3 regions of the Psychrobacillus sp. 05T411 genome follow, and region 1 is predicted to be linked to each of the others. Evidence: riboswitches for the same ligand, from Rfam matches in the RefSeq annotation. Region 1 holds a riboswitch; each other region holds the start of a gene.

Region 1 (6,100 bases):
GAAGCCATGGAGATGTTAGAATTACCCCTGCATATTCCAATTCTAGTTTGCGCATCACTCTTATTAATAATGTTGCCCCTAGCCCATGTCCCATTAAAAAAATTGGTAAATCATATGTTACTGCAACTTGGAGTGCCTGTTTTATATATTCTTTATACAATTCAAAAGACTCATCATGTAGCCCTTTTGCTTTTTTTAGTTCACCATGACCAGGTAAATCCCCCATAACGATATGGCAATTAGAGCTTCTTAATTTTTCAATTAGCCAAGCATATCTACGATGGTGTTCATATGCACTATGTACGAGGATGATTACTGCCTTTGGTTTTTCTTCTGCTTCCCATTTCCACATGAACAGCACACCTTCCTGTTTTGTTTCATTTTTTGTGTTTGTTTGTTACGATTAATTATATTCTATTTTAATAAAGGGTGTGTATTTATTGATTTATCCTTATAAAGACAAAATTCCATCGATTGATGAATCTGCTTTTATAGCTGATTATGTCACAATAACAGGCGATGTGACAATCGGTCCGGAGTCTACAATTTGGTTCAATACGGTAATTAGAGGGGACGTTGCTCCTACGATTATTGGTCGTAAAGTAAGTATTCAAGATTTAAGTTGCCTTCATCAAAGTCCAAATAAGCCACTCATTATCGAGGACGAAGTAACGATTGGGCATCAAGCAACTTTACATAGTTGTATCGTTCGAAAAGGTGCATTAGTTGGGATGGGTTCCATTATTTTAGATGGTGCCGAAATCGGAGAAGGTGCATTTATCGGAGCAGGAAGTCTTGTACCTCCTGGCAAGAAAATTCCGCCTGGTTCACTAGCATTTGGAAATCCCGCAAAAGTAGTACGAGAGCTTAATGATGCTGATAAAGAAGATATGCAGCGCATTATTCGAAAGTATGTGGAAAAAGGCGAGTATTATAAATCGTTGCAGAGATAAAGGCTAAGAGCGCCACTCGTGTGGCAACATCCTGTTGGCCCCGGCAGGAATCGCTACCTGCAGCGAAAATCAATGAAAATTGCTTACTTACTCAGCATCGACTCGCTAAAAACAAAATTTTATACAGTTTTTTCTAATGCGAATCCAGGAAATGGCTTAGGGCAACCAACCGATCATTGAAAGCAACTAGTACTATGTTGAAAGCAACTAAATCAGCACGAGAGCAACCAAAACACTAGTGAAAGCAACCAATTTTTAAAATAGCAAGTTTACTTGGATTGAGACGCCCATGACTGTGACGCATTATTTATAAATGTTGCGCGTTTGAATGGCAACGTTGCGCAAATGACCTACAATGTTGCGTGTAACGACTAGGATTTTGCGCATTTTTGATCTTATATTCTTATCTAGCTAAATAGTGGGAATCATTTTGCCGTAGCTGGTCGTGCCACATGAGCCAAAGTCATGAACCCACTTGCGTGTAACACGAGTAGGTTCATGGGAGGTGCGACAAACGCGAAGGTTAGCAGGAACTCACTAAGTAGCATTATACCTATTTCATATACATTATAAAAAATGTCTTATCTTATGTTACCTGAAAACAGTTATCTACTATAGTTTTATAGAAAAAAAAAGCCACCACTTTTAAAAAGTGATGGCTTTTCTTATTACTTATAATCCTGCTTTTTCTTTTAAAGCGTCTGCTTTATCTGTTTTTTCCCATGGCGCGTCGATGTCTGTACGACCGAAGTGACCATAAGCTGCAGTTGGTTTGTAAATTGGACGACGTAGGTCTAGCATTTTAATAATGCCTGCTGGACGAAGGTCAAATAGTTCACGAATGTAAGCTACTAATTGTGCCTCTTCTACTTTTCCAGTTCCAAATGTATCAACAGCGATCGATACAGGTTGAGCTACTCCAATAGCATAAGCTAATTGTACTTCGCAACGGTCTGCAAGTCCTGCAGCGACAATGTTTTTTGCTACATAACGAGCAGCATATGCAGCGGAACGGTCTACTTTCGTTGGATCTTTACCAGAGAAAGCACCGCCTCCATGACGAGCGTAACCACCGTAAGTATCTACGATAATTTTACGACCTGTTAAACCTGCATCCCCTTGAGGTCCACCGATTACAAAACGGCCAGTTGGGTTGATAAAGTATTTTGTATTTTCATCGATTAAATGAGCAGGAACAATCGGCTTGATCACTACTTCTTTTAAATCTTTTTGAATTTGTTCTAGCGTAATTTCTGGATGATGTTGCGTAGAAATAACAATCGTATCAATACGAACTGGATTATTATTCTCATCATACTCCACTGTTACTTGTGTTTTACCATCTGGGCGTAAGTAGTCTAATGTTTCATCTTTACGCACTTGGGCTAAACGACGTGACAGCTTATGCGCTAAACTAATTGGAAGTGGCATAAGTTCAGGTGTTTCATTACATGCGTAACCAAACATTAAACCTTGGTCCCCTGCTCCAATTGCTTCGATATCTGAATCCGTCATAGATCCTTCACGAGCTTCTAACGCTTGGTCAACACCCATAGCAATATCAACAGACTGCTCATCAATTGCAGTCAATACTGCAGATGTTTCTGAGTCAAAACCATATTTAGCACGAGTGTAACCAATTTCTTTAATAGTAGAACGTACTACTTTTGGGATATCTACATAAGTAGACGTTGTAATTTCTCCTGCAACTAAAACAAGACCTGTTGTTACACTTGTTTCACAAGCAACACGTGCATTTGGATCTTCTGTTAAAATAGCATCTAATATAGCATCCGAAATTTGATCGCAAATTTTGTCTGGATGCCCTTCTGTAACTGATTCCGACGTAAATAATCGGCGTTGTGTCATAGAATATTCCTCCTATATCCTGCGAGATTTCTCTCAAGAATTGATACGGTACTCATTCCCATGTCAAGCCATTTCAAATGGATTAAACTTGAAGCCGTTTCGGACTTGGCACACAAGGATAAAGGGCGATGTTATATAAAAAAACCTTTCACTCACGTAAATGTACATGAGGAAAGGTATTAATTTCATAAGCACCTTTCACTCTTATCAATCAAGGAATCACACCTTGTCTCAGGTTGGGCACCTTTGTAATAAAAAAAATTACAGGTTGCCGGGTTTCATAGGGCCTGACCCCTCCACCAGCTCGGGATAAGAGTATCCGTTCAATAAAACATCATACGGAAACTCCGTACAAAAGTCAATAATTTTTTAGTGCCTATTAGAAAAGATAAAAAAATAATACATTAATTAGTGTAGACTATTTAACTTAATGTGTTATACTAATTCACATATAAACGAAAAATTCCTCCACCCTTGAGGAAATAATGAAAAAAGGATGGTAAATACAATATGAATTCAATCGATACGGTGAGTGAACTGAACGAATTGCTAGCTGGAAACAATATTAGCGTACAATTATCAGTGCCGCAACTTGTGGAAAAAGCAACATCTAGAGGAGAAGCTATTTTAACTTCTACAGGTGCTGTAAAAGCAGAAACAGGTAAATATACAGGCCGTTCCCCACAAGATAAATATATCGTAGAAGAACCTATCTCTAAAGACAAAATCGATTGGGGTTCCGTAAACCAACCTATCTCTTCTGAAATTTTTGACGCACTATATAAAAAAGTAACGAACTATTTAAAAGAACAAGAAGAATTATTTGTCTTTAAAGGATTCGCAGGAGCAGATAAAGAATCCCGTCTTGGCATTCAAGTGATTAATGAATTTGCATGGCATAATTTATTTGCACATCAATTATTCATCCGCCCTACGGAAGAAGAACTGTCAACACATCAAGCAGATTTCACCATTGTAAGTGCACCAAACTTCAAAGCTGATCCAGCTATCGATGGCACTAAATCAGAAACATTCATCATCGTTTCTATGGAAAAGCGTATCGTATTAATCGGTGGAACGGAATATGCTGGTGAAATGAAAAAATCCATCTTCTCTATTATGAACTATTTGTTACCAGAACAAAACATTTTTCCGATGCATTGTTCAGCAAACGTTGGAGAAGCAGGAGATGTTGCATTATTCTTCGGTTTATCTGGAACAGGGAAAACGACTCTTTCTGCAGATGCAGGACGTAAGCTAATCGGAGATGACGAGCACGGATGGTCGGATAATGGCGTATTTAATATCGAAGGTGGCTGCTACGCTAAATGTATCGACTTAACTCGTGAAAACGAACCACAAATCTTTGATGCTATTACATTCGGAACAGTTTTAGAGAATGTAGTTGTGGATTTAGAAACTCGCGTTGCCAACTATGCAGATGATTCATTAACAGAAAATACACGTGCGGCATACCAAATTCAAAATATCGAAAACATTGTAGACCCTTCCATTGCTGGTCATCCAAATACAATTGTTTTCTTAACAGCTGATGCATTTGGCGTGTTGCCTCCAATTAGTAAATTAACGAAAGAACAAGCAATGTACCACTTTTTAAGTGGGTTTACATCGAAACTTGCAGGAACAGAACGTGGAATCACATCGCCACAGCCAGCATTTTCTACTTGCTTCGGCTCCCCTTTCTTACCATTGCATGCGACTGTTTACGCAGAAATGCTTGGGAAGAAAATTGATGAACACGGTGCACAAGTTTTCCTTGTAAATACTGGATGGACTGGTGGAGAATACGGTGTTGGTAGCCGTATGAAACTTGCTTACACTCGTACGATGGTTCGTGCAGCGATTGATGGAAAGTTAAGAAATGCAGAAACTACGATAGATCCAGTATTTGGTCTTGCAATTCCTACAGAAATTGAAGGAGTACCTACTGAAGTGCTTATCCCACGTAATGCTTGGGAAGATCAAGCAGCATATGATGTAAAAGCAACGGAACTTGCACAATCTTTCCGTGAAAACTTTAAAAAATTCGGTACCGTATCTGAAGACATCTCGCTTAAAGGCGGTCCATTAGCTTAATAAAATAAAAAAGGATGTCCCATACAATTGGTGACATCCTTTTTTAATTAATCTGCATTCTCATCATAAAAACTCGTTGAGGCAGATGAAGCGAATATGGATATGAATTTTTCGGCTTCTTCTTCATCCACTTTATATAAAATAATTTCCGAACCATAATGACCAATTTCTAATCGCTCGTCCCCTGCCTTATTAAAAAACATTTTGAACCATTTTAAACCACCTTTAGGATCAATGGAGTTATTTCGAAAAAATGTACGATTTTCCTCATTTAAATTAATCGTTATTACTTTTACAAGGCCCTCATTTATAGAAGAAGTCGACCGTGGTTTCAGTTCATCAATTACCGCGACTTCCTCCTTCCAGCTTTGGATAATGACATCATCGATTTCATTTGTATACAAATCCCATAGATTCGTCCAAAAGCTTGTATCCGAAGCGAAAGATGATTTTCCATCTATACTCATCGACTCCGTTGTGACAATCACATTTCCCAATTTCAAACTCCTCTCTGCAACTTCATCCACCTACATGCATCTTTCACTACTTGCCGATTTACTTGACTTGGGAAAAAATGTGTAAATTCAGGATAATACCATGTTTCTACTATTTTATTGTTCCTTAATAATTCTTTTTCTAATATTTCCGCATGCAAAAAGGAAACATTTACATCCAACTTCCCATGAATGATCAAGATAGGAGCTTGTATTTCAGCAATTGACGGTAAGACGTTCCGTTCTTCATATGCTTCTGTTTTACTTGTCGGGGTACCACCTATTACGCGCTTCATCATTCTTCGCATATCCAAGCGTTCTTCATAAGTCAAATAAATATCCGACACTCCCGCCCATGTCACAATCGAAGCAATATCCTTTTGTAAAATAGCCGTCCATAAGGCCATAATACCACCTCGAGAAAAGGAGAATAGATGAATTCTAGTCGAGATGCAAAATTGCTTTAATACATCTACTGCATAAACAGCATCTAATCGATCTTCTCCTGCGAATTCGTCTCTCCCTTCCCCTCCACGATTTCCGCGATAGTAAGGGGCAAAAACAGTAAATCCTTCCGATGCAATTTGGGCAATTCGAGCAGGCCTTACCATCCCAATACTTTGCATACCACCTCGTAAATACAATATCCCTTCATATACTCCTTCTTTTTTTGGTGTTGCGAGCATC
Region 2 (6,100 bases), on a different contig from region 1:
TAAGGGATGATTGAGAGAGAAATAACGTTGGAATATGCAAAGAAATTAGATGAGCTGGATGCTTTAAAAAAATTTCGTGAGGAGTTTTATGTGCAGCCAGATGTTATTTATATGGATGGGAATTCTTTAGGGGTATTGTCAAAACGAGCGGAACAGTCACTGCTCATCTTACTAGATTCATGGAAGAAATACGGGATCGATGGGTGGACGCAAGGGGAGCATCCATGGTTTTATTTCTCCGATAGGTTAAGTGAAATGTGTGCGCCACTTGTTGGAGCTTCAAAGCAAGAAGTGATTATTACTGGTTCTACCACATCGAATTTACATCAATTAATCGCCAGTTTTTATCATCCGGAAGGGGCACGCACGAAAATTTTAGCAGATGAGTTGAACTTTCCTTCTGATTTGTATGCGATTGGTAGTCAGTTATCTTTGCATGGATACAATCCTGAGGAGCATATGAAATTAGTAAAAAGTCGTGATGGGGACACGCTAAACGAAGCGGATATAGTAGAAGCAATGAAAGAAGATGTAGCGCTTATTGTTTTGCCGAGCGTGTTATATAGAAGTGGTCAAATTTTAAGTATAAAAGAGTTGACGAAAGCGGCGCATGAACGAAATATTTTAATTGGCTTTGACTTATGTCACTCGATCGGATCTATTCCACATCAGTTAGATGATTGGGATGTGGACTTTGCTTTTTGGTGTAATTACAAACATTTAAACGGAGGACCTGGAGCCGTTGGAGGCTTATATGTGAATCAAAAACATTTCGGACAAAAACCAGGACTTGCTGGATGGTTTGGTTCTGACAAAGAAAAGCAGTTTGATCTTTCGATTCAAATGACACCCGCAACTGATGCGAGTGCTTACCAAATCGGGACGCCAAATATATTAAGTGCCGCTCCATTATATGGTTCACTGGAAATATTCGCAGAGGCAGGGATAGATGCCATTCGTGATAAATCATTGAAATTAACGGATTATATGACATTACTAATAGAAGAAGAGTTGAGTGACCATCAGTTTATGATTGCCAGTCCAAAAGAACATAACCGTCGAGGGGGTCATATATATTTAGTGCATGAAGAAGCAGCACGTATTTGTAAAGCATTAAAGGAATTTCAAGTCATTCCAGATTTCCGTTCTCCAAATGGTATTCGTTTAGCGCCGCTTGCATTATATAACTCTTTTGAAGATGTATGGAAAACAGTGCAAATTCTAAAGAAAATAATGAAAGAAGAGGCATATAAAAAATTCGAAAATAAGCGAGATGTTGTTGCTTAAAAAGGAGGGGTTAAATGGCAGAGAATAATTCGGATCCGAAAAGTGAAAAAGGAATTCACACTGATTTTCGAGATGATATGACTTACGGTGATTATCTGCAGCTTGATAGCATTTTATCGAGTCAAAAACGGTTATCGGGCCATCATGACGAAATGTTATTTATTGTAATTCACCAAGTAAGCGAGCTTTGGATGAAGTTAATATTGCACGAATTAACTAATGCTATCCAAGCAATTTCAGATGATAAAATGCAAGCTGCCTTTAAGATGCTCGCTCGTGTGACGAAAATCCAAACACAGATTATTCAAGCTTGGGATGTATTATCAACATTAACGCCAGCTGAGTATTTAGAGTTTCGGGATACACTAGGAAAAGCATCTGGATTTCAATCATACCAGTACCGACAAATTGAATTTGCACTGGGCTATAAAACGAAGCATATTCTGAAAATCTACGAACAAGATACAGCCTTACATGAGCAGCTAGAAAAAGCGTTCCATGCACCGAGCATTTATGATGTGTCTATCCAAGCACTAGCAAAAGCAGGATTTGCGCTGAATCCGGCGGTTGTGAAGCGTGACTATTCCGTAACGTATAGTGGAGATAAGTCGGTTGCGAGTGCTTGGAAGGAAGTCTATTTAAATGTGGATAAGTACTGGAATTTGTATCAGTTAGCAGAAAAGCTCGTAGATGTGGAGGACTGGCTACAACAGTGGCGCTTCCGCCATATGAAAACAGTGGAACGTATTATTGGTTTTAAAACTGGAACAGGTGGTTCATCCGGCGTGAATTATTTACGTAAAGTGCTGGATCATCGATTTTTCCCTGAATTATGGGATTTGAGAACGAATTTATAGCGGGGGTTGGCAATGACAAAATGGATAGATATTTCACAAGCCTTTTCAAATAAAATCGGTACTTGGCCAGGCGATACGCCATTTCAATTTGAACTTGCATATACGAAAGAACAGACTGGTTCCGTTAATATAGGACGAATCACAACGAGTGTGCATACAGGGACGCATGCCGATGCTCCGTTTCATTTTGATAACCAAGCACCGACAATTGAACAGCTCGATATTAATATTTATATTGGACGTGCAAAAGTAGTGGATGTGACGGGATTAGAGTTAATTGGAAGAGAAGAGTTGCAAGTGTTTGATCTCGATGGCGCGGAACGATTACTTTTAAAAACAGCTAAAACGATTAATGAGGAACAATTTCCAACAAAAATTCCCCTATTAAAAGAAAATATAGGTGCGTTTTTGCAGGAAAAAGGTATCTTTTTAATCGGAGTCGACCATCCTTCAGTTGATGATTTGAATAGTAAAGACTTGCCAGCTCATCATGCGCTTTATCGTCATGGGGTGCATATTTTAGAAAATCTATCATTACTAGATATTGATCCTGGTGATTATGAACTAATAGCCTTGCCTCTTAGGATTCAAGGTGCAGATGGAAGTCCGGTACGTGCAGTAATACGTCCATTATGAGAAAATCCTTCTATTAGCAATGCTAGCTGATAGAAGGATTTTTTTGTGAATTTGACGAAATGGAAAACTATTGCGGATTTCTAATGGAATAGGGAAAGAATAGTGAGGTAAATCATACCGCATATTTTATATAATGATTATACTAGAGGTAGTGAATAATACCGGATTTAAGACAAGGAGTGAGCATTTTGAAAAAAGTAATTGTGATTGGCGGAGGAATTACAGGACTTTCTGCTATGCACTATTTGCAAAAGCTTAAAATAGAAAAAGCCTTAGATATAGAGTTAGTTTTAGTGGAATCGAATGATTATTTAGGGGGAAAAATTCATTCTGTCCGTAATGGAGAGTTTATCATGGAAACCGGAGCAGACTCCATTGTTGCACGCAATGCAGGAGTTTTGCCTTTAGTCGAAGAGTTAAATTTACAAGACGAACTTGTCTATAATGCAACAGGTATTTCTTATATATATACGAATAATGAGTTGCACGCCATCCCTGCGGATACGGTATTTGGTATACCAACGAGTGAGGAATCGTTAGAAAGTAGCACATTAGTTTCTGAAGAAGGTAAAGAAGAGGCGTTGAAAGATTTTGAGTTGCCTAATGAAAGCTTTACAAAAGATAGCTCGATTGGATCTTTTTTAGAGCATTTCTTAGGTAAAGAGTTAGTGGAAAAACAAATAGCACCTGTCCTATCAGGTGTATATTCTGGAAATCTAGATAAGCTAACACTGGCTTCCACATTACCTTATTTAGTAGATTATAAAGATGAATACGGTAGCATTATCAAAGGTTTAGAAGCGAATAAAGAAAAATTCCAAAGTGCTTCCAATAAAAAGTTTATTTCTTTTAAAAATGGCCTTTCTGCATTAATAGATCGCTTAGAAAAAGAGCTAAGCGATGCTACTATTTTAAAAGGAGTACACACAACGAAAGTTGCGAAAAATGAAGATAGATATGAGGTTTCCTTTTCTAATCATGAGTCAATCGAAGCAGATTACGTTATATTAACAACTCCACATAATGTGGCACAAAGTCTATTGCAAGACGAAGAATTGGACGCTGATTTTAATAAACTAAAAAATTCATCTCTCATTAGTATTTATCTCGGGTTTGACATTCCGGATGAACAGCTTCCTGCTGAAGGTACCGGCTTTATCGTTTCCGAAAATAGCGATGTGAAATGCAATGCGTGTACATGGACAAGTCGCAAGTGGAAGCATACATCTGAAAATAGCCATTTGCTTGTTCGTATGTTCTACAAAAGCACAAATCCTGCATTTGAAAAGATGAAAGATATGCGTGAGGAAGAGTTAGTTCAAGTCGCTTTACAAGATATCGAAAAGAGCTTGAAATTAACTGGGAAGCCTCAAGTTGTCGAAGTGACCAAATGGAATGATTTAATGCCAAATTATCACTTAGAGCATGGACAAGCGGTTCAATCTTTGAAGGAGAAAATGGCAGTTGTGATGCCTAATGTGGTACTGGCTGGATGTTCGTATTATGGGGTTGGCATCGGTGCTTGTATTCAAAATGGGAAAGATACAGCAGCGTTAATTGGTGCAAGAATTTAATTTTAGATGATATTGTAGGGCCAAAATTCAATTTTGGTCCTATTTTTATTGGCATAAATCGATAAATCGCCAGTTAAATATAAAGAAAATTCTAAAATGTACTTGACGCTTTAGTTTATTAAAGGTACGATATGTCTAACTAAAAAACTGAATATTTAATTCTTATCAAGAGAAGCTGAGGGACTGGCCCTGTGAAGCTTCAGCAACCTGCCGTTTAGGTCAGGTGCTAAATCCAGCAGACATATAATAGTCTGAAAGATGAGAAGGGACGAATTATTATACTCGTAAAGCCTTCTTTTTAAAAGTGGGCTTTTTTTTATTGTAGAGAGGATGGGTGCGAGTGGGATTGTTAGATAAACTACAAACAAGTGTGTTAACGGCAGATGGAGCAATGGGGACGCTGCTATATTCTTATGGAATTGACTATTGCAATGAGGAACTAAACATCGAAAGACCAGAAATTATCGAGAAGATCCACCAGGACTATATCACAGCAGGTGCAGATATTATCCAAACGAATACATACGGCGCAAATGCGATTAAATTGGCCAGATACGGCTTAGAAAATAAAGTGAAGGAAATCAATGAAGCGGCAATTCAAATCGCTAAACGAGCTGCTGCACCGGGTAGACAGTTTGTGCTAGGAACAATAGGGGGAATACGGGGCATTCGTAAAAGTGATGCAACGTTAGCCGAAATTATTCAAATGGTTGATGGGCAAGCGAGTCACTTGCTTACTGGCAATCCGGATGGACTATTACTCGAAACGTATTATGATTTTGAAGAATTATCTGCAACAGTTACTCATTTAAGAAAGTTGACGGACACACCAATCATAGCGCAAGTATCCATGCATGAGCCAGGCATATTGCAAAATGGTTTATCACTGAATGACGCATTACAACAACTTGATGTATTAGGTGCAGACGTTGTTGGAGTCAATTGCCGTCTAGGTCCTTTCCATACCATACAAGCACTAGAGGGAGTTACACTTCCGAAAAATGCGTTCCTTTCAGCTTTTCCGAATGCAAGTTTACTGGATATGGAGGATGGTCGCATAGTGTACGAATCAGAGGCCGATTATTTTGGTCGTGCAGCATTGCTTCTCCGTGAAGAAGGCGTTCGATTGATAGGTGGATGTTGTGGAACGACTCCAAAGCATATCGAAGCTGCGAAAAAAAGAATTGGCCAATTACCCCCATTAAAAGCGAAAGTTGTTGCTCCTAAAAAGCCGATTATCATTCGTGAAGCAGAGCCAAATATCAACGAGGCTCTTCATGAAAAAGCACAAAAAGAACGGACTATAATTGTAGAACTAGACACACCGCGACACCTAGATACGACAACATTTATGGAAGGTGCAAGTAAACTCTACGATGCTGGTGTTGATGCTGTGACAATGGCGGATAATTCACTTGCTTCCCCTCGCATTAGCAATATGGCGATGGGATCTATGTTAAAGCTACAAAATAATATTCGACCGCTTGCACATATTACTTGTCGCGATCGCAATCTTATTGGCCTCCAATCGCATTTAATGGGGCTGGATGCGCTTGGTATTCATGACATCTTAGCGGTAACAGGTGACCCAACAAAAATTGGTGACTTCCCGGGTGCTACAAGTGTTTATGACGTTTCAAGTTTGGAATTAATTCAATTAATTAAGCAATTAAACGAAGGTATTTCATTCTCAGGGAAATCGCTTCGAAAGAAGGCAAACTTCTCTATAGCAGCGGCTTTTAATCC
Region 3 (6,100 bases), on a different contig from region 1:
TAGGTGATTTTTTTATTAAACGCAATATAGTGATAAAGCGTAGCCAGGTGAACGCTTGCGGCAGTCATGAGCCAGGCGCGCTACGGCACAAGTATAGATTCTATTTATCTAGAGAAGATTGTCCAATAAACATGCAAAAAATCTCATCGTTTATAAAAAATCCGTCACATTCCGAGTCGTCTCAATCCAAGTAAAGATCTATTTTAAGAAATGGTTGCTTTCACCGACAATTTGGTTGCCCTCGTACGGATCTAGTTGCTTTCAGAATAGAACTGGTTGCTTTCTATGTCCGATTAGTTGCCCTTATTCATTTATTGGATTTACTGCATTTGCTTAAGACGCACTATCTCTATACTAAGAATGATCGACTTACAATGGTAGTTTTTCTTTTCGTATAAAGCTGCAAAATTGGCACAATCTAATGAAAAAATAGGAGGTAAATAAATGAACAAAAGAATTTGCCTAATGTTACTCGTTTCATTGCTTATGCTAGCAGCGTGTGGTTCTAATCGAGATTCAAATGAACCTGCGAATCCCGAAACGCAAATGGATAGCCGTGACAAAGATATTCCAAACACCGGAAACGAAGAAGTCAATCAAGAAAATGATCTTGGTGTACCCGATACTGGAGACGATATGAATGATCCAACTTTTGAAAAACCAGCTGAATAATCCATTGAATTATTAGAAAAATCATGATACTATTAATTTAACTATACTGAACGGAGGTGAAGGAAGAATGAAAAACGCTGTGAATGCACATAGATTTATATTGGAATTTTTATCCACATCTTGTGCCATTACTCATGAAATTGCTGACAACGGGACCAGTCTGTCCATTTTTAGCAAATTAAATGAATTTCACAGCTGATAAAGTCATTCTTTCTGAACCATACACACATGGAAAAGACTGCTTTTCAGGCAGTCTTTTTTTGTGCAGAAAAATGCTTCCAGCTGAATTAAATCTAATTGAAAAGGAAGCGAACAATATGATATGTACAATACAAGAAATTAGTAAAATGCTCGGAGGAAATACCATTTTCGATAATCTATCACTTTCTATTAAAACAGGGGATCGACTTGGAATCGTTGGGCGAAACGGTGCTGGAAAAACGACCTTATTTAAGTTAGTTGCCGGTATAGAAGCGACGGATAAAGGAAGTATCCATTATAAAAAAGGAACGAAGATAGGCTACTTGGCACAGATACCTATTTTTTCTGAAGCAATCACAGGTTATGATGTGTTAAAAAGTGCTTTTCAAACATTAAACGAATTGCAAACGAAAATGAAAGCACTAGAGAAGGAGTTGTCTACCTCCAATCCAAAAGATATGGAAAAGCTACTGCAAACATATGGAAATGTTCAAGAAGAATTTTCGAACCTCGGTGGCTATATAATGGAATCCGAACTAGATAAAGTGATTCAAGGGCTTCAGTTATCCAATTTTGTTTCACAATCTTTTTTAAGTTTGAGTGGTGGAGAACAGACAAAGATCATGTTGGGCAAACTTTTACTGACAAAGCCTGATTTACTGTTGCTCGATGAGCCGACGAATCATTTGGATTTATTTGCAGTGGAATGGCTGGAGGAATATGTAGTTAATTATACTGGCACAGTTGTCATTATTTCGCATGATCGGTACTTTTTAGACCAAGTTGTAACAAAAGTGGCGGATTTAGAGGAAGGTGAACTAACGGTCTATCATGGGAATTACTCTGCTTTTAGTATTGAAAAAGAAGAACGACTCACACGTGAGTTTCAAGCATACGAAGAACAACAAAAAAAGATTAAAAAAATGAGAGAGGCGATTAAACGTTTAAGGCAATGGGCAAATGAAGCCATTCCTCCAAATCCTGGTTTACACCGTCAAGCGAGAAATATGGAAAGGGCTTTAGAACGGATGGAAAAGGTAAGAAAGCCGCTAACTGACCCGAAAAAGATGGATTTGACTTTTGAAACCGCGGAGAGAAGCGGAAAAGAAGTGATCATAATGGAGGACGTGTGCAAATCATTCGATGAAAAAGTGTTACTTCATCATGCTAACTTACATGTGTACTGGAAAGATCGTGTAGCGATTGTCGGACGTAATGGCACTGGAAAATCTACTATATTAAATTTACTTCGTGGAGAAGTTCCAGTAGATAAAGGGAGTGCACGGCTAGGTAGTAATGTACGTGTAGGCTTTCTTTCGCAGCATTACCAAATCTCGGATCCAAAAGCTCGTCTCATCGATGTGTTTCGTAGTGAAGTGAATGTCTTCGAGGGGGATGCGCGTCACATATTAGCAAAGTTTATGTTTTACGGACCTGATGTGTTTAAACGAGTAGGTGATCTAAGTGGAGGAGAACGCATGCGTCTTCGCCTTGCGCAACTCATGCATCAGGATATAAATTTATTGATGCTAGATGAACCAACAAATCATCTAGATATCGATTCAAGAGAAGTATTAGAAGATGCTCTAGAAGACTTTCAAGGGACGATTCTTGCTGTTTCGCATGATCGATACTTTTTAAATAAGCTTTTTCCAAGGACTTCTTGGTTAGATCAAGGACAACTAACTACCTTTGAAGGTCCATATGAGTGGGCACGTGGAAAATGGGAGGAGTTACAGACTAAACAATCCCCACTCACACTCGTGGAAACAAAAGAATCAGTTAAATCAAATCAAACTAAGATAAAACAAAAACAACCAATTGAAGAGGAAATTGCTGCATTAGAATTAGAAATCAAAACATTAGGAAGTCAAATAGAGTTGGAAAATGATTGGGAGACTTATGAGCGATTGATGGAAACTAAAAAACTACAAGAGCAGCAATTAGAGAAATTATTGGAGAAATGGATGGAGAATGAAAATTGAAACGCATTGCAATAGATATGGATGAAGTTATTTCGGCTTTCAGTATGAAATGTTTGCAGCTTTTTAATGCAGAATACAATTCAAACTATAATGTAATTCATCTTCAGGGAAAGCTATTAGCGGAGCTAGATCAACGTTTTAAGGAGAAAGTGAATGATTATTTAGCAGAGGAAACTTTTTTTCTCGATTTAGAGGTGATTGAAGGAAGTCAAGATGCATTGCGAGGATTAAATGAGCAATATGAGATTTTCATTGTTACCGCGGCGATGGACTTTCCTGCTTCATTGGCACCAAAATATCAATGGTTGAAAAAGCATTTTCCTTTCTTGAATGAAAAGCATTTCGTTTTTTGTGGAGATAAAAGTATCATTCGGGCAGATTATTTAATAGATGATACGCCAAGTAATTTAGATGCATTTTGCGGGGAGGGGATTTTATTTTCCGCTCCTCATAATAGGAACGAAAACAGATACACACGTTTGAATAATTGGAAAGAAGTCGAATATTATTTTTTGTAATATAAAGTATCCTATGTTAATTATCAGTAACATTAATAACTCGTACAAAAAGCGATAAAACTTCGCCTGAATAAGCTTATCCTTGAAATGAAAGAAAAGAAAAAATTATGAATAAAGACCTTTCTATTAGAATATCCATTAAGAAAGAAATTTTTACTAATAATTTTAACTAGTTGCACAAATATTTTGCTCGTGGTAGTATTTACTAGATTACATAAATACACCAATTAAATACTTCTTATCAAGAGAAGCAGAGGGACATGGCCCTGTGAAGCTTCAGCAACCTCTGACATTGTCAGAAAGGTGCTAACTCCTACAAGATTTTTGGTCTTGAGAGATAAGAACTGAGAGCTATCCTTACACCCTCTTTTCTTATCCATGAGAAAAGAGGGTTTTTATCTTCATTCAGCGAAAATACTCTCATCTCTATAGAAGGTGAGATGAATGCGGTTTTGTTTACTGTTCAGCTTGTGTTCAAACGCCCGCTGGACGAAGATAAAGCCTCCGGAGGATGTCACAGATTTTGAAAGGAGTTAAAGAAGGCAGTCTAAGTTCGCGACATCCTGTAGGCCTCAAGCTCGATTCAAAATCTGGACGTAATTACGCCGAGGTGTAATTGATGTTACATAGAAAGGAAGAGGAAGAAAATGCCGATTAATGTACCAAAACAGTTGCCAGCGACGGCCTTATTAAAAAAAGAAAAGATATTCGTGATGGATGAGGAACGTGCTACTGGGCAGGATATACGTCCTATGAATATCATTATTTTAAACTTAATGCCTGAGAAAGAAAAAACAGAGCTGCAACTTTTAAGATTATTAGGGAATACACCACTTCAAGTGAATGTTACTTTTATGAACATGGCTTCCCATGAATCTAAAAATGTAAGTAAAACGCATTTAGATACGTTTTACACAACGTTCGAAGAGATCAAACATCGTAAATACGATGGGCTGATAATTACTGGAGCCCCAATTGAGCATCTACCGTTTGAGGATGTGAATTATTGGGATGAAATGAAGGAAATTATGGAGTGGACTAAAACGAATGTCACATCTGTTTTCCATATTTGTTGGGGGGCACAAGCTGCTTTGTATCATCATTATGGAATCGATAAATACGAACTACCAAAGAAATGCTTTGGTGTATTTAATCATCGTTTATCTGATTTAACGGTTAATCTTGTACGCGGATTTAACGATGTTTTCAACGCTCCTGTGTCTCGTTATACATCGATCCCTTATGAAAAAATTAAAAACGATCCAAGATTAAATATACTTTCTCTATCAGACGATGCTGGCGTTTTTTTGATCATTTCCAAAGATGAAAAACATATTATGGTTACTGGTCACCTAGAATATGACGCAACAACTTTAGCTGATGAATATAACCGTGATCTGGATAAAGGAATTGATATCGATGTACCAAAAAATTATTTCCCGAATGATGACCCATCTAAAGAACCATTAAATACATGGCGTTCCCATACGCATTTATTATTTTCCAACTGGTTGAACTATTACGTATACCAAGAAACACCTTACGAGTGGGAATAAACGATAGAAAAGCACAGAGCATTCGTTTGCTCTGTGCTAGTTTTTATTTAAAAATCCGATCAATTTCTGCAATTTCATCAGTTGAAAGTTGCACATCTAAGGTTTTCAAATTAGCTAAAACTTGCTCCGGTATTTTTGCTCCAGGAATGATTACGTCGATTGCTTCCTGTGCTAAATACCATGCAAGTACAATATTTGCAATTCCAACATTTCTATCGCCTGCTATTTGTCGTAGTTGCTCCACTTTTTCCAGGTTTTGTACAAATGGTTGCCCTTGGAATAATGGATTTTTGGAACGACCATCTTCAAATGTACTATTCTTATCGAATTTTCCCGTTAATAAGCCAGATGCAAGTGGATAATAAGGAATAAAGGAAATTTTCTTTTCCAGCGTATATGGTAAAAATTCATTTTCTGCATCGCGTTTTAATAAATTGTAACCAGATTGAAGGACATCAATATATCCATCTTGGTTGCCCTCCTTTAATTGATCAAGGGAAAAGTTCGATACACCAATGGCACGTATTTTTCCTTCTTCTTTTAAACGTTGAAGTGTGCCAATTGCTTCTGCTTTCGGTGTATTTTCATCTGGATAATGTATATAAAATAGATCAATATAGTCAGTTTGTAGACTGCGCAAACTATTTTCCACCGTTTCTCTTAAAAACTTAGGAGAGTTGTCTATAAAAACTTGTCCATCTTCTAATTTGTGTGCCCCTTTTGAAGCTAATATAATTTCGTGTCGGCTCTGACTTTCTTTTAAGACTTCTCCAATTAACTCTTCCGATCTCCCTTTACCGTAGATGAAAGCTGTATCCAAAAAGTCAATTCCATTATTAATTGCTGTACGAACGATTTCTTTTCCAGTTTCATCGTTTAGATTAGGAAATAGATTATGTCCTCCTACTGCATTTGTACCTAATCCAACTGGATTTACAAATAATCCTGTTTTACCGATCTCGACTTTGACTACCATACTAGTAAAACAACTCCTTTTTCTGATAACTTTCATGATAATCATACCAATTTAAAATATTCGCTTAAAGCAATAAGATTTACTTTAAGAGATTAAAGGAATTTTTCTTCTCTATGACGAATAATATGCTTTATGAAGAAAGAAAACTAAGGAGCTTAAAGATATTGAATACAAATTTATTTTTCGTCCGCC

What was found. A riboswitch is a leader RNA that binds a small molecule or an ion and turns the genes downstream of it on or off. The one in region 1 is predicted to bind S-adenosylmethionine.
Region 2: another riboswitch for S-adenosylmethionine. It lies ahead of AC1DFT_RS04385 (bifunctional homocysteine S-methyltransferase/methylenetetrahydrofolate reductase); the one in region 1 lies ahead of metK (methionine adenosyltransferase).
Region 3: another riboswitch for S-adenosylmethionine. It lies ahead of metA (homoserine O-acetyltransferase MetA); the one in region 1 lies ahead of metK (methionine adenosyltransferase).

The regions. Positions count from the first base shown of each region.
Region 1 is NZ_JBFTLO010000014.1:53,851-59,950, forward strand. Features, by position in the region: gene AC1DFT_RS12800 (alpha/beta hydrolase) at 1-352, opposite strand, end outside; gene AC1DFT_RS12805 (gamma carbonic anhydrase) at 441-953, shown strand; gene metK (methionine adenosyltransferase) at 1,626-2,822, opposite strand; SAM riboswitch class I at 3,024-3,138, opposite strand; gene pckA (phosphoenolpyruvate carboxykinase (ATP)) at 3,333-4,919, shown strand; gene AC1DFT_RS12820 (hypothetical protein) at 4,967-5,416, opposite strand; gene AC1DFT_RS12825 (alpha/beta hydrolase family protein) at 5,419-6,100, opposite strand, start outside.
Region 2 is NZ_JBFTLO010000004.1:37,779-43,878, reverse strand. Features, by position in the region: gene kynU (kynureninase) at 7-1,287, shown strand; gene kynA (tryptophan 2,3-dioxygenase) at 1,302-2,144, shown strand; gene kynB (arylformamidase) at 2,151-2,780, shown strand; gene AC1DFT_RS04390 (protoporphyrinogen oxidase) at 2,969-4,354, shown strand; SAM riboswitch class I at 4,514-4,619, shown strand; gene AC1DFT_RS04385 (bifunctional homocysteine S-methyltransferase/methylenetetrahydrofolate reductase) at 4,695-6,100, shown strand, end outside.
Region 3 is NZ_JBFTLO010000001.1:25,752-31,851, forward strand. Features, by position in the region: gene AC1DFT_RS00125 (hypothetical protein) at 445-672, shown strand; gene AC1DFT_RS00130 (RAxF-45 family protein) at 740-871, shown strand; gene abc-f (ribosomal protection-like ABC-F family protein) at 990-2,858, shown strand; gene AC1DFT_RS00140 (5' nucleotidase, NT5C type) at 2,855-3,376, shown strand; SAM riboswitch class I at 3,612-3,720, shown strand; gene metA (homoserine O-acetyltransferase MetA) at 4,024-4,932, shown strand; gene AC1DFT_RS00150 (aldo/keto reductase) at 4,976-5,908, opposite strand; gene AC1DFT_RS00155 (histidine phosphatase family protein) at 6,073-6,100, shown strand, end outside.